One region of the Streptomyces sp. NBC_01257 genome, then DNA from elsewhere that is predicted to be linked to it. Evidence: riboswitches for the same ligand, from Rfam matches in the RefSeq annotation. Region 1 holds a riboswitch; each other region holds the start of a gene.
What was found. A riboswitch is a leader RNA that binds a small molecule or an ion and turns the genes downstream of it on or off. The one in region 1 is predicted to bind cyclic di-AMP.

Region 1 (2,193 bases):
CCCCTGGCGCACAAGGGTTGTACCGCACGGCAAAAGGGGTGGAAGGGAGCGGTTACGCTCCCTTCCACCCCTGCTCACGGCTCCGCCCGGGGGCGGATCCGCGGTGGATCAGTAGGCGCCGAAGACGTTGTCGATCGAGCCGTACGTGGCGGCGGCGTAGTTGCACGCGGCCGTGATGTTGGCGACCGGGTCCAGGATGTCGAGCGAGGTGCCCGCCACGTGGTACGCGTCGAACGTGGGCTGGATGACCTGGAGGAGGCCCTTGGACGGCGTACCGGCCGCGGCGTTCGAGTCCCAGTTGTTCACGATCTGCGGGTTGCCCGAGGACTCACGGATGACGTTGCGGTAGATGCCGTCGTAGCTGCCGGGGATGCCGTGCTCGGCCATGACGGCGAGGGACTCCTTGATCCAGCCGTCGAGGTCGTCGGTGTACGCCGTCGCGCTCTGCGCGGGGGTGGTCGCGGCGGTCTTCTCGGCGACGGGGGTCGCCGTCGTCCGCTCGGAGCGGTCGGCGCGGTCGGCGGTCGCGGCGCGGCCGGCCGAGGCGTCGGAGGCGCTGTCGGCCTTCTTCTCCGTCTTGAATTCGGTCTCGGTCGCGGCCTTGGGCGCGGTGGCCGCGGACTTGGCGCCGATGGTCAGCTTCAGGCCCGGAAGAATCAGGTCGGGATTGCCGCCGACCGCGCTCCGGTTGTCCTTGTACAGACGCTCCCAGCCGCCGCTGAGGGAATGCCCCTGGGCGATCTTGTAAAGCGAGTCGCCGGAGACCACGGAATAGGTGGTGGTCTCGGTCTTGCGGACCGCAATTTCCTTGGCAGCGACGGAAGTCGGGGCTGCGGCCTTTTCCACGGTGACCGACTGCGACGGTGCGGCGGAAGCCGATCCGGCGACGATCATGGGGAGCGCGAGGACGACTCCGCCCGTGCTCACGGCGATGAAACCGCGGGTCAGGGAGCTGGACTTGGAACGACGGTGCTTGGCCTTGATGGGCATGGCGCTTTTCCTCTCCGCCGCCTGCGAGGTGAGCTGTCGGGTTCGGACTGGAGATGTCCGGCCGCACATGGCGACTTCACCCCTAGCCGCTCCGGATACCGGACCGGCGGCAAACCTGGGTCCCCCGCTCCTGCCGTACGTGAGTGGGTCGGGTTCCCGGACGGCGGCAGGATTCGGCGTTCCATCCGGATTGATTGACGGTGACCGTAAGCGAGAAACGCCGGGCGTAACAAGTCCCGAATTGCTGATCACAATTGATTTGCAAGATCAATCAAAGGAAATGCTCATCTTCAGCCGCATCCGGAGAAGTCAACTTTCTTGGCGCGACAGGGAACCGAAGCTTCCGCTTCCACGTCCACGGCCGGAAACGTGATGCTGACCACTGCGCCCGAAAGGGGCGATTTGCTCGGGATTCAGAATCCATGACCCGTCGAAAAGTGGCTCGGAGTCGCATAGTTGACTATTAGCTCAAATAGCAGCAATTAGGACATCTGGCATCGCGTGGGCTCACCTCCGGCACCTCGGCAGGCACGCCGCGGCGCCTCACCCGAGCGCCCCGAAACGGGCCGGAGTCCGGCGGAGTGGAGTTCGATTCCGGGCCGTCCCCCTTGCCCGATCCACGTATGGTTAGCCTAACCTAAGTAAGCCCGGACGGGTTGGGGTGGCCTCGCGGCTGCCCCTGCCCTGAAACAGCGTCAACTCCCGTGCTCCGCAGCCATCCGGTGCGCGGAGCGCCCGCCCGGACCAGCCCATCAGCCGAACGTGAACGGAGATTCCAGGCCATGCCGCCGAATTCGACCTCCCCCTCCCCCGGTCCCGTCCGGTCCTCGGTGACGTCCTGTCCGGCCGGCGTCCGGAAGGCGACGGCCCGGTGAGCCCCGTACCGGAACTCACCGGCCGGCTCGCCCTCGTGACGGGGGCCGGCCGGGGGATCGGTGAAGCGGTGGTTCATGCCCTCGTCGGGGCCGGTGCCCGCGTCCTGGCCACGGATGCCGCCCCCGAGGGCGTCACCGCACTCGCCCGGACGTACGGCGACCGGGTCACGGCCGACACGCTCGACGTCACGGACGCGGCAGCGGTCGAGGCACTCGTCACCCGGACCGAGGACACACTCGGCCCCCTGGACATCGCGGTCAACGTCGCCGGAGTACTGCGGTGTTCACCGGTCTCCGAACTGACCGACGAGGACTGGGCGGCCACCTT
Region 2 (2,193 bases), 190 kb from region 1:
CGCACCAGCAGCGCTGCCCCCGCCTCCCGCTCCAGTTTGGCGAGCTGCTGGGACAGGGCGGGAGCGGTGTATCCCAGGCGGGCGGCGGCCCGCGTGATCGAACCGGCCTCCGCGACCGCCACCAGCGCCGCGAGCCGTGTCGGGTCGTACATTAAGCGTTCCTTTTGGCAGACCCAGAAGATTGCAAGTACACGCTAAAGGCTTCCGGGGTCCAGTGTGGAGCCATGGACGCACAACTGACCGCCTTCGTCGGCGTCGCCGCCGGCATGGTCGCGCTGCCCGGCGCGGACTTCACCGTCGTCGTACGCAACGCCCTCGCCTCGCGGTCGGCGGGAGTGGCGACGGCTCTCGGGGTCGCCGGCGGCCTCCTCGTCCACACCGCGCTCGCCGTCGCCGGGCTGGCCGCCGTGCTGGTGGCGGTACCCGTGCTGTTCCGGACGGTCCAGCTCCTCGGCGGCGCGTACGTGCTCTACCTGGGCATCGGGGCCCTGCTCGCGGCCCGGCGCCGGCCGGAACCGGGCAGCGGGCCGGACGAGGAGACCGGTGCGCGGGCCACGAAGGGAACCGGGCAGGCACTGCGCCAGGGCTTCCTCACCAACGCACTGAACCCCAAGGCGCCCGTGCTCTTCCTGAGCCTGCTGCCGCAGTTCGTGCCGGACGGGGCCGCGCCCCTGCCCAGGACGCTGCTGCTGGCCGCGATCGTCGTGGTGCTGGCGCTGATCTGGTTCCCGGCCGTGGCGCTCCTGGTGGACCGCCTGGGGCGGTGGCTGCGCCGGCCGCGTACCGCCCGGGCGATCGAGGGCGGCAGCGGCGCGGCACTCACCGCACTGGGGCTGGTCCTGGTGACCGGTCCGCTGCTGCGCTGACGCGCGGGCGGGACCGGGGGCCGGGACGGAGCAGGGGCCTCAGCGGACCCGCCCGTAGTAGACGCTCTTCGTCCAGATCTTCTCCAGGCGGACCACGGCCCCGGTCTTGGGCGAGTGCCAGATCTTGCCGCTGCCCGCGTAGATGCCGACGTGGTAGATGCTGCGGCCGGAGTGGAAGAAGACCAGATCGCCGCGTTGCCGCTTGGCGGACGAGATGTGGCGGGTCTTGTTGTACTGCTGCTGGGCCGTGCGAGGGAGCTTCTTGCCCACCTTCTTGAACGAATAGAGCGTCAGGCCGGAACAGTCGAAGCGGCTGGGGCCGGTGGCCCCCCACCGGTAGGGCGCCCCCTTCTTCGACGCGGCGATGTTGAGCGCCTTCATCGAATGGGTCGCGGCCTGGGCGTCGGTCACGACGCCGGGAACGAACAGCGTGCCGCCGACGGCGGCGAGTGTCATCACCGAAGCCGTGGTGGCCCGGGCGAGCAGAGACGGGACATGAACCTGCGCAGTCATGCGCAACCCTTCGTCAGCCGCCTGTGAAGGATGACCTGTCGGGTTCGGGCTGGCGAAGTCGCCCGGCCGCGGATGCGGCTTCACCCCGAGGGACGACCGGAAGTCCGGTCGGCCCGTTGTGCTCGGGTCCTCCACTCCTGCCGATCCACTCCTGTCGACCAGGCATCCGGGCGGCGGCAGGACTCGGCGTCCGCCCGGACCGCCCCGCCGCGGTGGCGGGGGCTTGTCGTCCCAGGGATCTTGACTCACCGGGTGCCGGATTTCCGAGGTGAAACGGCGATATGTGAGGCTCATCACGACTGGCCCGTTCGGGTGGACAGGTGAAGTTCAGGTGGATCGCCCGAGTCCGTCGGCCGGTGCCGTACCAGCGACGGAACGGGAGATTTCACCCACTGTCCACCTTGAAAACGCAAATCGAGTTGTCCCTCGTGCGAAGTAACGCCTACGCCGAACGAGCGAGAAAATCTGATCCGCCAGCCGGGCGTGTCGACGCCGGGGAGTTGATCAACTCGGCGGGTCGGGCGGCACGGTGACGCGTCCGGCGCGCCGCTCGCCGTCCAGCAGGCGCAACGCCCGGGTCAACGTGGCTGCGTGGATCTGGGCTTCGCCCCGCTCGTGCATCAACGCGAGGGCGTCCCGCAGCGCGGCCGCGTACGAGGCGAGCGCCTGGGCGGCGCGCAGGGCGCCGTACGTGTCGCCGCCGTGGGACGGATTGATCCGGCCCACCTGGTCGAGGACTTGCAGGTAGCGGTCGATGAACTCGCCCTCGGCACGGGTCAGGGCGGGCAGCGGCGGGAACTCCGGTGGCTGCATC
Region 3 (2,193 bases), 3.7 Mb from region 1:
CGAAGGTCGAGGTGATCGTGTACGAGGAGGTGGGGATGGCGTAGCTGGCGGCGAGCTTGGCGAGCCGCAGGGCCTCCGCCTTCTTCTTCGCCTCCTCGGCCGCCTTCTTCTTCTCGGCGGCGATCTTGGCCTCGGCGGCGTCCTGCTGCTTCTTCGCCTCGGCGGCCGCCTTCTCCGCCGCGGCCTTCTCCTCGGCCGCCTTGACCTCGGCGTCGGCGGAGTCCTGCTGCTGCTCGGCCTGCTGGAGGATGCGGGCGCGGAGCGCCTCGCCCGCGTCGGTGGTGCCCTGCTCGGCCTCGGCGGTGGTGATGCCGGCGGACGTCAGCGGGGCGGCGGCGATCGCGGCGTCGGCCTTGTCCGCCGCGGACTCGGTCCCGCCCGCGAACAGTGCGCCCACGCCAGGAAGGGACTTGGCGTCGGGGAGATTGTCCGAGATGGCATCGGGTAGGGAGATGGAGACCGGCGGCTTGCTCTGGGCGGTGGCCATGCCACCCGCACCGACGGCCGCTATGACGCCGACGCCGAGGACGGTGGAGCTGCGGGCCAGACCATTGCGCTGCTTGGCGACGCGGTGCTTGCCGCGCACGGGACGGACGGACTCCTCGGTGGGATTCCATTCCTCCCAGGCCCGGTCGGCCCCGGCCTCGTCGGCGCGGAAGGCATCGACGCGGACGCCGTCGGCGCGGAAGTCGTTGGTGAAGTCGCTGCCCCGATCGGTCCCGTAGTCGGTCGCGTAGTCGGCCCCGTACTCCGTACCGAAAGCGGTAGCGGATCCGGTCGCGAAGTCATTGCCGTACTCGGACCCGAACCGGGAGGGAGATTCTGGGGCAGGCTTGTTGGACGCCACGGGGGCGCACTCCTTTCCTTCCTTCTCGCCTACCGGGTTAGCTGACGGGTTCGGAGCAGGAAGGTCTCCTACGAGTACCTCCGCCTCGAAAACGAGACAGAGATGCCCGATTCACCCCATGTAGGTGGTTCCCCGGTTCCCTTGCGGAATTCGGCGCTCGCGCACGGTGCCGCCACTGACGGCGGCAGGGACAACCGCGCTGCGTTATCGAACGTTAATAGACACCCGGGTCCGATTCCAAGCCGTTCCCACTGATCGTTCACGTCTTTGGCCTGGACTTTACGGGACACAACCGGGTGGAATCGGGCGAGTTGATCGCCTCTCGGGCGATACCGTCTTTCTGACGTTGCGTCAAACGTTATGCGGAGGGCTGTCTTTCAGTTACGGACAGTGGTATCCGCGGCCGGAGCCCTCCCGTACCGTCCCCCGCCGCCGGCACCGGCGGCCACCCGCTCAGCCGGAGCCGTCGCCCAGACCGACGATCTTCACGGTCGTCCGCCGGTCCGGCTGGCCCTCGGCGGGCCGCAGGACCGCGAGCAGGGCCATGTCGTCCGTCGACTCGCCACCCGTGTGCAGCCGGACGTCGTCGGTCAGCGCGGACAGCAGTTCCTCGGGCCCCGGGAAGATCCGTCCGCGCAACCGCTCGGCGGGGTCGTAGAAGACCCCTTCGGTGTTACGGGCCTCGGAGAGGCCGTCCGTGTAGAAGAGGAGCGTCGACCCGGCGGGCAGCTCCCACTCGTCCGCCCGGTCCGGCCACACCCCCAGGTCCATGCCCAGCGGCAGCGCGGGCACGGACGGGCCGAGCACGTCCAGCGCCCCGTCCGTGTGCAGCAGCAGCGGCTCGGGGTGGCCGCGGTTGACGATCCGCACCCGGGCCGAACCCGGCGGGATCTCCGCGAGCGCCGCGGTGATGAACCCCTCGACCGCGTCGAGACCGCCGCGCCGGCTCGACTCGCGCGCCAGCGCACGCTCCAGCCGCTCCGCCACGCCCTCCAGCGTCTCCTCCTGCTCGGCCGCCTCCCGGAACGCCCCGATGATCACCGCCACCGCCTCCACGGCGTCCAGCCCCTTGCCGCGCACGTCCCCGACCACCAGCCGCACCCCGTGCGGGGTGTCCGTGACCGAGAAGAGGTCGCCGCCGACGAACTCGTCCGCCTGGGCCGCCTCGTACCGCGCGGCCACGTGCAGTCCGCCGATCCGCTCGGCCGGCGTCGGCAGCACCGCCCGCATCGCGGTCTCCGCGATGACGCGGGCCGAGGCCAGCTGCTCGTTACTGCGCCGCACGACGCCGTTGATCACCACGGCGAGGACGGAGACGGTGAGGACGGTGAGCATCTCGATGGAGG
Region 4 (2,193 bases), 6.9 Mb from region 1:
GGTGGCCACTGCGGTAGAGCCGCCCGAACCGCACCCGGCGGCCGTCCGAGGTGGGCAGCCCGCCCACGTCACGGAAATTGCGGACACCCGCCAGCTCGGGCTCCGTCGACGGGGTCTGCGGCAGCTGCTGCGTCACGGTCACTCCTGGAGGCTCTGCCACCGGCGCGTGTCGCCGACGGGTCCACTCTCGTGACGATACGACATTGATTCCTCGGACAATCATCTCGGTCACGCCCCCGTTTCGCGCCTGCTCCGACCCCTCGCGCGGGGGTCGGTCCCGGGTGGATGTCCCGATCGGGGGAGGGCGGTGGGCATGACATGTCCGTATTGAGGCATTTAGTCGAACATGCCCCGCTTATGCGGGAGATGATGACCCTCTCGTGAGCGGGATCATATCCGTGACGGTGTGTGGTGATGCCGCGGTGGGGTAGTCCGTGCACCGCGCGGAAAGCCAAGATCCGTAATCCACGGAGTGTGACCGGAATTCCGCACCGAATTTCCGGCCCGGAATCCGATGAGGAACCCGTGGCTTGTTTCCGCCGTCCCGGCTCGCTTACGTTCGCTGTCAATCCGGACGGACCGCCTAATCCTGCCGCCGTCCGGAATTCGCACCCACTCACCGCGTGGCAGGAGCGGGGGAACCAGGTAAGCCGCCGACCGGGTAATCCGGCCGGCTCGGGGTGAAGTCGCGCCAGTCGCGACCGGACATCTCCAGTCCGAACCCGACAGCTCACCTCGCAGGCGCCGGAGAGGAAAACCTTCATGCCCATATCGGGTAAGCACCGCCGTCCCAAGTCCAGCACCATCGCCCGTGGCGTCGTCGTCGCGAGTGCCGGCGGAGCCGTCATCGCGCTTCCGCTGCTCGGCGCCACCGGTGCCAACGCCGCGGAGCAGGCCGCTCCCGCGACCTCGAAGTCGGCCGCCGCCACGCACGCCACCCCGGCCAAGCCGGTGGCGAAGGAGCAGGCCGGCTCCAGGACGTACTCCGTGGTCTCCGGCGACTACCTCTCGAAGATCGCCGCCCAGCACAAGCTCAAGGGCGGCTGGGAGAAGCTGTACCAGGACAACCGCAAGGTCGTCGGCGACGACCCGAGCCTGATCTTCCCGGGCATGAAGCTGACGCTCGGCGGCAAGTCCGCGGCGCAGACCTCCACCGGCGCCACCACCCCGTCGAAGGCCCCCTCCAAGGCCCCGGCGAAGACCGAGACGAAGGCCTCCACGGTCTCCAACTCGTCCTCCTCCGACGCCTCCTCCTCCAAGGAGACCTCGGCCCCGGCGACCCAGAGCGACAGCTCCGGCTACGTCCACCCGGTCCCGGGCAACCACACCACCGCCTACCGTGCCTCCGGCGCCAGCTGGTCCAGCGGCAGCCACACCGGCATCGACTTCCCCGTCGCCACCGGCACGAGCGTGAAGGCCATCACCTCCGGCACCGTCGTCACCGCCGGCTGGGGCGGCGCGTACGGCAACGAGGTCGTCATCAAGCACGCCGACGGCCACTACTCGCAGTACGGCCACATGTCCTCGCTCTCCGTCTCGGCGGGCCAGACCGTGACCGCGGGCCAGCAGGTCGGCCTCTCCGGCGCCACCGGCAACGCCACCGGCCCGCACCTCCACTTCGAGGTCCGCACGGGCCCGGCGTACGGCTCGGACATCGACCCGATCGCCTACCTGGCGTCGCACGGGATCAACGTCTGATCCAGCAACACCGGTCCGGTGATCCGGGCCTGAGCAATGCATAGAGGGACGGTGTGCGGCGGCGCACCGTCCCTCTGCTTATTCCCCCTTTACCAAAAACTGACCGGGTGGTCTATCTCACCACCCGTCAACCCCTTATTACGGTCGCGTAGGTCACATTCGGCGGTGCAGGATAAGCCCTTGTGGCAGACGATTCGAACAACATCCAGCAGGGCGTCAACAACAGACAGGGCGCCATCGGGTCGTACGCGGCGATTGGCGACAGCTTCACCGAGGGAGTCGGCGACCCCGGCCCGGACGGAACGTTCGTCGGCTGGGCCGACCGGTTCGCGGTACTCCTCGCGGACCAGCTCCCGGGCACCGGCGCGACGGGCGCCACGGGCCCCGCGCACGGGAATTTCCGATACGCCAATCTCGCCGTACGAGGACGCCTCCTCGACCAGATAGTCGAGGAGCAGGTGCCGCGCGCCAGGGAACTCGCCCCCGATCTGGTGA

Region 2: linked by a shared signal. The riboswitch ahead of OG408_RS05560 (C40 family peptidase) and the one ahead of OG408_RS04835 (transglycosylase SLT domain-containing protein) in region 1 are both predicted to bind cyclic di-AMP.
Region 3: linked by a shared signal. The riboswitch ahead of OG408_RS20860 (M23 family metallopeptidase) and the one ahead of OG408_RS04835 (transglycosylase SLT domain-containing protein) in region 1 are both predicted to bind cyclic di-AMP.
Region 4: linked by a shared signal. The riboswitch ahead of OG408_RS34940 (M23 family metallopeptidase) and the one ahead of OG408_RS04835 (transglycosylase SLT domain-containing protein) in region 1 are both predicted to bind cyclic di-AMP.

What each region holds. Positions count from the first base shown of each region.
Region 1 is NZ_CP108472.1:1,098,178-1,100,370, forward strand. Features, by position in the region: gene OG408_RS04835 (transglycosylase SLT domain-containing protein) at 109-990, opposite strand; cyclic di-AMP (ydaO/yuaA leader) riboswitch at 994-1,179, opposite strand; gene OG408_RS04840 (2,3-dihydro-2,3-dihydroxybenzoate dehydrogenase) at 1,862-2,193, shown strand, end outside.
Region 2 is NZ_CP108472.1:1,289,140-1,291,332, reverse strand. Features, by position in the region: gene OG408_RS05570 (LysR family transcriptional regulator) at 1-152, opposite strand, end outside; gene OG408_RS05565 (LysE family translocator) at 225-866, shown strand; gene OG408_RS05560 (C40 family peptidase) at 906-1,379, opposite strand; cyclic di-AMP (ydaO/yuaA leader) riboswitch at 1,383-1,554, opposite strand; gene OG408_RS05555 (hypothetical protein) at 1,884-2,192, opposite strand.
Region 3 is NZ_CP108472.1:4,836,581-4,838,773, reverse strand. Features, by position in the region: gene OG408_RS20860 (M23 family metallopeptidase) at 1-847, opposite strand, end outside; cyclic di-AMP (ydaO/yuaA leader) riboswitch at 859-1,013, opposite strand; gene OG408_RS20855 (PP2C family protein-serine/threonine phosphatase) at 1,301-2,193, opposite strand, start outside.
Region 4 is NZ_CP108472.1:8,000,341-8,002,533, forward strand. Features, by position in the region: gene OG408_RS34935 (tyrosine-protein phosphatase) at 1-136, opposite strand, end outside; cyclic di-AMP (ydaO/yuaA leader) riboswitch at 600-759, shown strand; gene OG408_RS34940 (M23 family metallopeptidase) at 763-1,698, shown strand; gene OG408_RS34945 (SGNH/GDSL hydrolase family protein) at 1,881-2,193, shown strand, end outside.